Regions from separate parts of the Synechococcus sp. MU1617 genome, predicted to be linked through region 2. Evidence: predicted binding sites of a transcription regulator. Region 2 holds the regulator's gene; the other holds the start of a gene.
What was found. Region 2 encodes HrcA, which represses chaperone genes, less so after heat shock. Its sites were predicted from a motif close to TTAGCACTCNNNNNNNNNGAGTGCTAA; they were not measured.

Region 1: groES (co-chaperone GroES) is a predicted target of HrcA. The motif match lies at 3,366-3,392, and genes of this name have one in related genera.

Annotation. Positions count from the first base shown of each region.
Region 1 is NZ_VTLB01000003.1:128,615-134,016, forward strand. It holds gene FZZ90_RS07845 (TIGR01548 family HAD-type hydrolase) at 1-534, opposite strand, end outside; gene FZZ90_RS07850 (30S ribosomal protein PSRP-3) at 598-1,113, shown strand; gene atpC (ATP synthase F1 subunit epsilon) at 1,277-1,687, opposite strand; gene atpD (F0F1 ATP synthase subunit beta) at 1,759-3,222, opposite strand; gene groES (co-chaperone GroES) at 3,445-3,756, shown strand; gene groL (chaperonin GroEL) at 3,835-5,402, shown strand, end outside.
Region 2 is NZ_VTLB01000002.1:35,405-40,806, reverse strand. It holds gene FZZ90_RS04115 (AI-2E family transporter) at 1-270, shown strand, start outside; gene cysC (adenylyl-sulfate kinase) at 230-874, opposite strand; gene FZZ90_RS04105 (translation initiation factor) at 906-1,232, opposite strand; gene trpB (tryptophan synthase subunit beta) at 1,333-2,589, shown strand; gene hrcA (heat-inducible transcriptional repressor HrcA) at 2,600-3,574, opposite strand; gene FZZ90_RS04090 (rhodanese-like domain-containing protein) at 3,574-3,930, opposite strand; gene FZZ90_RS04085 (DUF3352 domain-containing protein) at 3,948-5,402, shown strand, end outside.

The sequences.
Region 1 (5,402 bases), on a different contig from region 2:
CTGCGCTACCTCGCTATCCGCTCCGAGGGCTTTGGCCAGGCGGATCAAGCCTGTGGGGTCCGGTTTGTCGGGGGCATCGCCCATCGCGATCAGGGGCGGGTTCTGGAGCCCCAGGCGCTGCTGCAGGACGAAGCGGGCTGAGGGCGGCTCAGCCCCGCTCACAAATCCCCAGCGCAGCTTGCGCTCCGACAGCGTGGCGAAAAAACTGGCGTCCACCAGAAGAGGCTCATCGCCGATGAAGCCCGTCCATTGGCTGGGGTCCCCTTCCGGATCACCCCCGAAGTAAAAGCCGCTGAAGACATCGATCAGCGCGGCGCGATCCGGCAGCTCAGCACCATGGCGCCGCAGCAGTTCAAGGCTGGCGTCCCAGTCATTGTTCCAGGCTCCTTCGGCCTTCAATGCATCGATGGCATCAGCGCTGGGCTGCCAACCGCAGTAATGCTGCACGGTGCATTGGAGGGCCCGTCGGTAGCTGCCTGCTACATCGCGGATTACACCATCGATGTCGAACAGCAGGATGGTTGGGGATCCCAGAACGTCGGACGGGGAGCGGCTGGTAGGTTAGTTGTTTGTAGTTCTGTCTTGAGCGCTGACACCATGACGGTCACCGAAGGCGCTGCCCCTACCGACCAGGAGGTCGCGACTCCGTCCGCCGACGCGGCTGAAGGCGCCACCCAGGCAGCTGAAACCACTGAAAAGCCTGCAGCCACCGAGGGCGAAGGTCGTCCTGTGCTGAAGGGCGCCGCCGCGGCTCTGGCTACGGCCACCATCGATGCCGATGGTGTGCCTTCCGGTTACACCCCCAAGGCCGATGAGGGCCGCTTTCTGCTGAAGATCCTCTGGCTTCCTGACAACGTGGCCCTCGCGGTTGATCAGATCGTTGGCGGTGGCCCCAGCCCCCTCACCTCCTACTTTTTCTGGCCCCGTGAGGATGCCTGGGAAAGCCTTAAGACAGAGCTGGAAGGCAAGAGCTGGATCACCGACAACGAGCGGGTTGAAGTGCTCAACCAGGCCACAGAGGTGATCAACTACTGGCAGGAAGAGGGCAAAGGCAAGAGCCTCGACGAGGCCAAGGCCAAGTTCCCCGACGTCACCTTCTGCGGTACCGCCTGATTCCGCTCCGCTTTTTAGCTTGTCCACAGAAACCTGCCTTCGGGCAGGTTTTTTTGTGCCTGCCACCTAGCGCTCTGATTAAAGACCCAAAAACCACCATTAAAAAAGCCAGGGGAGGAAACCCCTGGCGCGTTGAATGTCATCCGTTGAACAGTTGGATGAATCAGTCGGCTGTTTTGCTGGCCTGAAGACGAGCGCGAGCTTCATTCAGCTGTTGCTGGGCTTTGAGCTTTTCCGGAGAAGCCGGTTGGCCTTCCATGCCAGCCACCACGGTGGCGGCTTTCTGGAAAGCGGTCTCGGCGGCAGCGCCATCGATGGCGCTGCCCAGTTCGGCCTTGTTCACCAGAACGGTGACTTCATCAGCATCCACTTCGGCGAAACCACCCATCAGGGCGATGGAGTTCCAAGCACCGTTGGCACGCACCCGAAGCACGCCAATGTCGATGGCGGTGAGCAGGGAGATGTGGCCAGGCAGGATTCCGAGTTGACCGGTGGTACTGGGCAGGATCACCTCGTCGGCGCTGCCATCAAAGACGTTCTGGTCTGTTGCCAGCACGCGGAGGGTGAGGGACATGAACCTTGGTTCGAAAAGAGAACGGACTGTCGAGAACGTGATCGGGGGTGTGATTCACACCCCCGCAGTGATCACTTGGTTTCGGCGGCGATCTTCTCGGCTTTGGCTTTCACTTCCTCGATGTTGCCCACTAGGTAGAAGGCGGCTTCGGGAAGGCTGTCCAGCTCACCGGCAAGGATCTGGTTGAAACCAGCGATGGTCTCCTCCAGCTTCACGTACTTGCCGGGCATGCCGGTGAAGATCTCGGCCACGAAGAAAGGCTGGGAGAGGAATTTCTCAACCTTGCGGGCACGATCCACGGTGCGACGGTCGTCTTCCGACAGTTCGTCGAGACCCAGAATCGCGATGATGTCCTGCAGTTCCTTGTAGCGCTGCAGGGTGGACTGCACGGCGCGAGCTGTGCGGTAGTGCTCGTCACCCACCACAGCTGGCTGCAGCATGGTGCTGGTGGAATCCAGAGGATCCACAGCGGGATAGATGCCCTTGGAGGCCAGGGCACGGTTCAGCACCGTGGTGGCGTCGAGGTGAGCAAAGGTGGTGGCCGGAGCGGGGTCGGTCAGGTCGTCAGCAGGAACGTAAACGGCCTGGATCGAGGTGATCGAACCTTCAACGGTCGAAGCAACGCGCTCCTGCAGTGCACCCACGTCGGTGCCGAGGGTGGGCTGGTAGCCCACAGCAGAAGGCATGCGGCCCAGCAGTGCAGAGACCTCGGAACCGGCCTGCACGAAGCGGAAGATGTTGTCAACAAACAGCAGCACGTCCTGCTTGTTCACGTCGCGGAAGTGCTCCGCCATGGTCAGAGCGGAGAGACCCACGCGCATACGAGCACCGGGGGGCTCGTTCATCTGGCCGTAGCAGAGGGCCACCTTCGACTTGGAAAGGTCGTCAGCGTTGATCACGCCGGATTCCTTGAATTCCTCGTAGAGGTCGTTGCCCTCACGGGTGCGTTCACCCACACCACCGAACACAGACACACCGCCGTGCTCCTTGGCGATGTTGTTGATCAGCTCCTGAATCAACACGGTCTTGCCCACACCGGCGCCGCCGAACAGTCCGACCTTGCCGCCCTGGCGATAGGGAGCCAGGAGGTCGATCACCTTGATGCCGGTCTCGAACACCTTGGGCTTTGTCTCAAGCTCAGTGATGTTGGGGGCATCCCGGTGGATGGGAGCGGTGGTTGTGGTGTTGACGGGGCCCTGCTCGTCGACGGGCTCACCCAAAACGTTGAAGATGCGGCCGAGGGTGCATTCGCCCACGGGCACGGAAATCGGTGCACCGGTGTCGACGGCTTCCATGCCGCGCACCAGACCGTCGGTGCCACTCATGGCAACGGCACGAACCCGGTGATCACCCAGAAGCTGTTGAACCTCAGCGGTCAGGGCGACGTCATCGCCTGCGGGGTTTTTCCCGACAATGCGCAGGGCGTTATAGATCTTGGGCAGTTTCCCGGCGGGAAATTCCACGTCCAGAACCGGGCCGATCACCTGACGGATCACACCCTTGGTGCCAGCAGATGCAGGAGCAGAAGCGACCATAGGAAGGAGAGTTGCGGGAACAGGCGCTACGCGCTCGGACCCATTCAGAGCGGCGCAACCTTACCACTGCTGTGGTTGCTCCCTATCGGTTCGGTCACCCGCACAGCTGGAGGTCTGGCCTGAGGGCTGGTCGGTTGAATACGTTGGCACTCATCGGCATCGAGTGCCAACTCGCGTCGATGCTTGGCGCATTGCGCCCTGTCCCTGCTCCTGCAAATACCCATGGCTGCTGTTTCTCTCAGCGTCTCGACCGTCAAACCCCTCGGCGATCGCGTGTTCGTCAAGGTCTCTGAATCCGAAGAGAAGACCGCCGGCGGCATCCTTCTGCCTGACACCGCCAAAGAAAAGCCCCAGGTGGGTGAAGTGGTTCAGGTGGGCCCCGGCAAGTGCAACGACGACGGAAGCCGTCAGGCTCCCGAAGTTGGTGTGGGCGACAAGGTCCTCTACAGCAAGTACGCCGGCACCGACATCAAGCTCGGCAGCGATGAATACGTACTGCTGTCCGAGAAGGACATCCTGGCTGTCGTCAACTGAGATCAGCCCCGCTGAAATTGCGGCTTGAGTCTCAACTCAGCCTTCCTTACCCATCCTCTTCATTAGGAAACGCCTTCCATGGCAAAGCGCATCATCTACAACGAGAACGCCCGTCGCGCTCTCGAAAAAGGCATTGACATCCTCTGTGAAGCCGTCGCCGTGACTCTGGGTCCCAAGGGTCGCAACGTGGTGTTGGAGAAGAAGTTCGGTGCACCTCAGATCATCAATGACGGTGTCACCATCGCCAAGGAGATCGAGCTCGAAGACCACATCGAGAACACCGGTGTTGCTCTGATCCGTCAGGCCGCCTCCAAAACCAACGACGCCGCCGGTGACGGCACCACCACCGCCACCGTTTTGGCCCATGCCATGGTCAAGGCGGGTCTGCGCAATGTGGCTGCCGGTGCCAATGCCATCACCCTGAAGAAGGGAATCGACAAGGCTTCCGATTTCCTGGTCAGCAAGATCAAGGAAATGGCCAAGCCCATCGCTGACAGCAACGCCATCGCCCAGGTCGGCACCATCTCTGCCGGCAACGACGAAGAAGTCGGCAAGATGATTGCCGATGCCATGGACAAAGTTGGCAAGGAAGGTGTGATTTCCCTCGAAGAGGGCAAGTCCATGGAGACCGAGCTCGAGGTCACCGAGGGCATGCGTTTCGACAAGGGCTACATCTCCCCTTATTTCGCGACTGACACCGAGCGGATGGAAGCCGTCCTCGACGAGCCCTACATCCTGCTCACCGACAAGAAGATCGGTCTCGTGCAGGATCTCGTGCCTGTGCTGGAGCAGATCGCCCGCACCGGCAAGCCTCTGCTGATCATTGCCGAGGACATCGAGAAGGAAGCCCTCGCCACCCTGGTGGTGAACCGTCTGCGTGGCGTGCTCAACGTGGCCGCTGTGAAGGCTCCTGGTTTTGGTGATCGCCGCAAGGCCATGTTGGAAGACATGGCTGTCCTGACCAACGGTCAGCTGATCACCGAGGACGCCGGTCTCAAGCTGGAGAACGCCAAGCTGGAGATGCTGGGCACCGCCCGCCGCATCACCATCAACAAGGACACCACCACCATCGTTGCCGAGGGCAACGAGGCGGCTGTCGGCGCCCGCTGCGAACAGATCAAGAAGCAGATGGACGAGACCGACTCCACCTACGACAAGGAGAAGCTGCAGGAGCGTCTGGCTAAACTGGCCGGTGGCGTCGCTGTGGTGAAAGTGGGTGCAGCCACCGAAACCGAGATGAAGGACAAGAAACTCCGTCTCGAAGATGCCATCAACGCCACCAAGGCAGCTGTTGAGGAAGGCATCGTTCCTGGTGGTGGCACCACCCTGGCTCACCTGGCTCCGGCTCTGGAGCAGTGGGCAGCCTCCAGCCTCTCCGGCGAGGAGCTGATCGGCGCCAACATCGTGGCTGCCGCTCTCACCGCTCCGCTGATGCGCATCGCTGAAAATGCAGGTGCCAACGGTGCTGTCGTGGCCGAGAACGTCAAGGCTCGCGCTGGTGCCGAAGGCTTCAACGCTGCTTCCGGCGAGTATGTCGACATGCTGGCTGCCGGCATCGTCGACCCCGCCAAGGTGACCCGCTCTGGTCTGCAAAATGCCGCGTCCATCGCTGGCATGGTGCTGACCACCGAGTGCATCGTGGCTGA
Region 2 (5,402 bases):
CTCGCCGCGGCGATAGTCGTCGGTCAGATCGTCGATCAGGTGATCCAACCGCGACTGATGGGCAGCATCGTGGGTTTGCAACCGGCCTGGTTGCTGATTGCCTTGCCCATTGGCGCCCGGGTGGGCGCGATCTATGGCGTGGGGGATCTGTTGGGACTGCTGTTGGCGGTGCCGGTGGCCAGTTGCATAAAAACCCTGGCGGATGCCGCCAGGGCTGGCGACGGCGAACTCAGGCCGCCGGAATCACCCCACGCTCCTGGAGCGCTTTGATCACCAGCTCCACGGAGTCGGCCAGATCCTGCTTGCCGGTGTCGATCTTCAGTTCGGGCGTTTCCGGCGCTTCATAGGGGCTGGAGATGCCAGTGAATTCCTTGATTTGCCCTGCCCGTGCTTTGGCGTAAAGGCCCTTGGGATCGCGGGATTCGCAGACCTCGAGATCAGCGGCGCAGAACACCTCGAGGAAGTCGCCGTCCTCCACCAGGCCGCGGGCCTTGTCTCGATCAGCACGGAAGGGGGACACAAAGGCGGTCAGCACGATTACGCCCGCATCCAGGAACAGCTTGGCCACTTCACCGATGCGGCGGATGTTCTCCTCACGGTCGGCATCGGAGAAGCCCAGGTCTTTGCAAAGGCCGTGGCGGATGTTGTCCCCATCCAGCACATAGGTGGCGAGTCCCCGCTCAAACAGTGCCGCGTTGACGGCATTGGCCAGGGTGCTCTTGCCGGAGCCGGACAGTCCGGTGAACCAAAGAATGGTGCTGCGGTGACCGCGCTGCTTCGAGCGCTCGTCGCGGCCCACGGAGGCCTCATGCCAGGCGATGTTGGTGGAGGCACCCTTGTTAGTGAGTTCTCCGTAGGTGGGGCTGGCGGTCATGGCCACGACATGAAGTGGCGGCCATTCTCCCTTAACCCCCAGCCCGTTTCGGCCGATATCCCTCCTTGCTGAGCAGCTCGAGCGTCAGATCCACCTGATCTCCTTGCAGTTCGATCACGCCGTCCTTGGCGGTGCCGCCACTGCCGATGCGTGTTTTGAGCTTCTTCAGCAGCGCCTTGAATCCCGCAGCATCCAGCTCTAGGCCACGGATCACCGTCACGGTTTTGCCACCTTTTCCACCGCGGGTGGGCTGCACCCGCACCATTTGCTGCGCCTTGGCTGTGGGCTCCGCCGCAGCCCCGCTCGGTCGCTGCAGGCTCTCGGCACTGCTGAATTCCTGCCAACCTCCCTTCGGCATCCATCCCCTCGCAACCGGGTTGCATTGTCGATGACCGCCCATGGGGCGCCCCATGGCGTGACCGCCTGATTACGCTGGCCCGACGCTCCGCCGTGGATCCGTGACCAGCACCCTCCCCAACGCCAGCACTCCGGATCCCTCAAGCCTGCAGCCAGCGGTGCGCCCCGGAGCCCACGGTCGCTTTGGACGTTTCGGCGGCCAGTACGTGCCCGAGACCCTGATGCCGGCGTTGGCGGAACTGGAGCAAGCCGCCGCCCAGGCCTGGAATGATCCCGCCTTCACTGCTGAGCTCAATCGCCTGCTCAAGAACTACGTCGGCCGGGCGACACCCTTGTATGAGGCCGAGCGTCTCACCGCCCATTACCGCCGCGCCGACGGTGGCCCCCGCATCTGGCTGAAGCGGGAAGACCTCAACCACACCGGTGCCCACAAGATCAACAATGCCCTGGGGCAGGCCCTGCTGGCGCTGCGCATGGGCAAGAAGAGGATCATTGCCGAAACCGGTGCGGGGCAGCATGGCGTTGCCACGGCCACGGTCTGTGCCCGCTTCGGTTTGGAGTGCGTGATCTATATGGGCGCGGAAGACATGCGCCGTCAGGCCCTCAATGTGTTCCGCATGCGCCTGCTGGGCGCCACGGTGCAACCGGTGACGGCCGGCACCGCCACCCTCAAGGACGCCACCAGTGAAGCCATCCGCGACTGGGTGACCAATGTTGAGTCCACCCACTACATCCTGGGATCCGTTGCGGGTCCGCACCCCTATCCGATGTTGGTGCGGGATTTCCATGCCGTGATCGGAGAAGAGTCCAAGCAGCAGTGTCAGGAGGCCTTCGGTCGGCTGCCCGACGTGCTGATGGCCTGCGTTGGCGGTGGCTCCAATGCCATGGGCCTGTTCCATCCCTTTGTTCAGGACACGTCTGTGCGTCTGATCGGTGTTGAGGCCGCTGGTGATGGTGTGGCCACCGGGCGCCATGCCGCGACGATCACCGAGGGTCGTGCCGGTGTTCTGCATGGCGCCATGAGCCTGCTGCTGCAGGACGGCGATGGTCAGGTGATGGAGGCCCACTCCATCAGTGCAGGTCTTGATTACCCCGGGGTGGGTCCGGAGCACAGCTACCTGCGGGAGATCGGGCGTGCTGAGTACGCCGCAGTCACCGATCAACAGGCCCTCGATGCTCTGCGGCTCGTGAGTGAGCTTGAGGGCATCATTCCGGCCCTGGAAACCGCCCATGCCTTCGCCTGGCTTGAGCAGCTTTGCCCCACCCTGGCCGATGGCACGGAAGTGGTGATCAACTGCTCCGGCCGCGGCGATAAGGACGTCAACACCGTGGCGGAGAAGCTGGGGGATCAGCTCTGACGTTCGGGCTTCAGGCCAGCAACAATTCGAGGTGGCGGGCCACCCGCTGCACCGCCGCCCGTGCCGTGGCATAGGCCATGCGCATAGGACCCACCAGGGCCACATGGCCCAGCCCCTCGTTGCAGCGATAGGGGGCCTGAACCACGGCACAGGCTTCCAGCGCTGGCTGCGGATGTTCGTCGCCGATCCATACCCGTGCGGATTCACCGCGGCTGATCAAGGTCCCAGGCTGGTCGTCGATCAGTTCCAGCAGCGGTCGAAGGCTGGACGTGCTTTCAAATTCCGGTTCGCTCACCAGCCTCGAGAGGCCATGCACCACCACCTGCGTGGAGTTGGTGGGCGTCGGTTGTTCAAGGGCGTTGCGCAGCACAGCGCCGCTGCTTTGCAGCTGCCTGGGCAGAGCCTCCCAGTTCAGGTCTCCCTGCTCGAGCTGTGCCGACGCCCAACGTTCCATCGCTGTGAGTTCGGTTTCAGCCCCGTGGGGCAGGCGCAGGTTCAGGTGGTTGGCCCGGCCATTGGCTTCCACCAGCATCACCAGCAGTCGATCACCGCTGGGCACCAGACGGATCGTCTCAAGTTGGCGGTTCTCCTGCTGCGGTTGGGTGATCAGGCTCATCAGGCCAGTGAAATCCGTCAGCCGCCGTGCCACATGCATCAGCAGGTCGTCCAAACCGGCCCAGCGAAGACTGAGTCCGGTGAGCTCCCGTTCCAGGTGTTGAACGGCGATGCCGGGTTCCGGCAGCAGCGCATCCACGTAGTGCCGGTATCCCATCGGGCTGGGAACGCGTCCGGCTGACGTGTGTGGTTGCTGCAGCAGTCCGCGGCGCTCAAGCGCCCCCATGGCGGAGCGAACGGTGGCGGAGCTGGCGGGGATGCCGAAGCGTTGCACCAGGGTGCGGCTGCCCACCGGCTCCATCGTGTCGACGTAATGGTGCACCGTCGCCTGAAGCACCTGTTCTTGCCGAAGGGACAGGGGCTTGCTCATCAGTAGCGGGGAACGCTGGGATCCACCTGAAGGCTCCAGGCATCAATGCCTCCTTCAAGGTTCCACACCTCAAGGCCCCAGGGTTGGTCCAGCAGCCACAGGCCGAAGTGGTAGCTGCGCACGCCGGCATGGCAGACCACCACGACGGCTTGATCGGGTTTGAGGTCGGCCTGGAGTGTTCCAAGCCATTCATTCGATTGGCTTAGGGGGCGGTGCAGCACCGCACCAGGGAAGGCAGCGATCGCAAGCTCAGCCTCCTCGCGCACATCCACCAGTTGCGGGGAAGGTCGCTCGCTTTGCAGCCATTGCTGCAGTTCAGAGGCTTGGATTGATTGTGGTTGTTGGGATTGGCCCATGGCGCCATTCTGCGGTGATGGACAAAGATGAGGCGACCCGAGACCGCCGGCCCATGAAGGCCCGCCCCTTCCTCAGCGCTGCCGGCGCTGTGCTGCTGTCGCTGCTTCTGCTGGCCGTTGGCCTGCTCTGGACTATGAACCGCCAGAGCCCCCTGCAGCTGGCAGAGCAGCCGTTGCATCTGCCTCGGGCGGCCCGATTTGTGCCCCGGGATGCTGATTTGTCCGTCCATTGGCTGGCCGATCCCGGACGGTTGCCGGCCTATGCCCAGGCCGTTGCCCCTGCGTCCCAACGCCGCGATGCCCGAGATGGTGCACGGCAGTGGCGCGAAGGCGTCTTTGCCTTGGCGGGTCTCCAGTTCGGCCTTGAGTTGGAGCCCTGGCTTGGTGAGGAGGTCAGCCTCACCCTCATCGATGGGGACACCAACGCCGGTTGGGTGTTGGCTTTAACCAGTCGGGATAACGACGGCGCCCGGCGCTTTCTGCAACGGTTCTGGCAGACCCGCAGCCTGGCGGGCACCGACCTCCAGATCAGCAGTTATCGCGGCATCGGTGTGATTAGCGGCCAGGGAGCGTTGGTGGGGCATGACCCCCAACCCCTGGCCACGGCCTTGATTGACGATGATCTGCTTCTCGTGGCCTCAGGCCGGGGCGTGCTGGAGCAGGCCCTCGATGTCTCGCAGCTCCCGGATCAGCATCAGCTGGGGGATCAACGCCTGCAGCGTCAGGTGGCTGAGCTCGGCGAGGGCGTGGCTCTGCTGACGGCATCGCCCCACGCCCTTGAGCATTGGTTGCAGCTGCCGGAGCTGGTGGCCCAACGGGACGACCTGAGCGGACTCGTGGCATCACTGCGGCCGGAGGGTTCAACCCTGGCGGTGGATGGGAGGCTGGGGTTCCAGCAAGCTCTTGGCACTGACCCCTGGCCTGGGCTCACGGATCTGACCGCGTCGGCCGGCGGCCATGCCCGCTGGCTGGCGCAGCTGCAGAGTCCAGCCCGTTTGTTGGATCCAAGCGAAAGCCATCCGTTGGCCCAATGGTTCGCTCCGGTGCTTGAGCAGCACTTGGCGGATCAGCCGGCGGCAGATGCTGTTGTTGAAGCCGATGACGGCCCTCTCCTCTGGCAGGACCAACCCGAGGGGTGGCTGCTGGCCACCCGCCCGCAAAACCCTGCCAGGGATGCGGTGGACGCCCGTTTGCAGGAGCAGGGCCTGACCCGTTCTGAGCTGGAGGGCGATGGCGAGGTGTTGAGCGTGTGGACGCGCCTGGTGCGCCAGCGGGGACGCCAGCCGGGGGTGGACGCTCAATTGGCCGTGGCTCAGGTTCGCTCGTCAGCGCTGAACTGGTGGGGGGAGTCCTTGATGGCTCTGGCGCAACGCCAGAACGGGCGTGCCCTCCAGCCTCGCTTGAACCAGTGGCAGGAGCTCACAGCGTCTTCCCAACCCGCGCAGGCCCTACTGCTGGCGGATGAGCCGGCC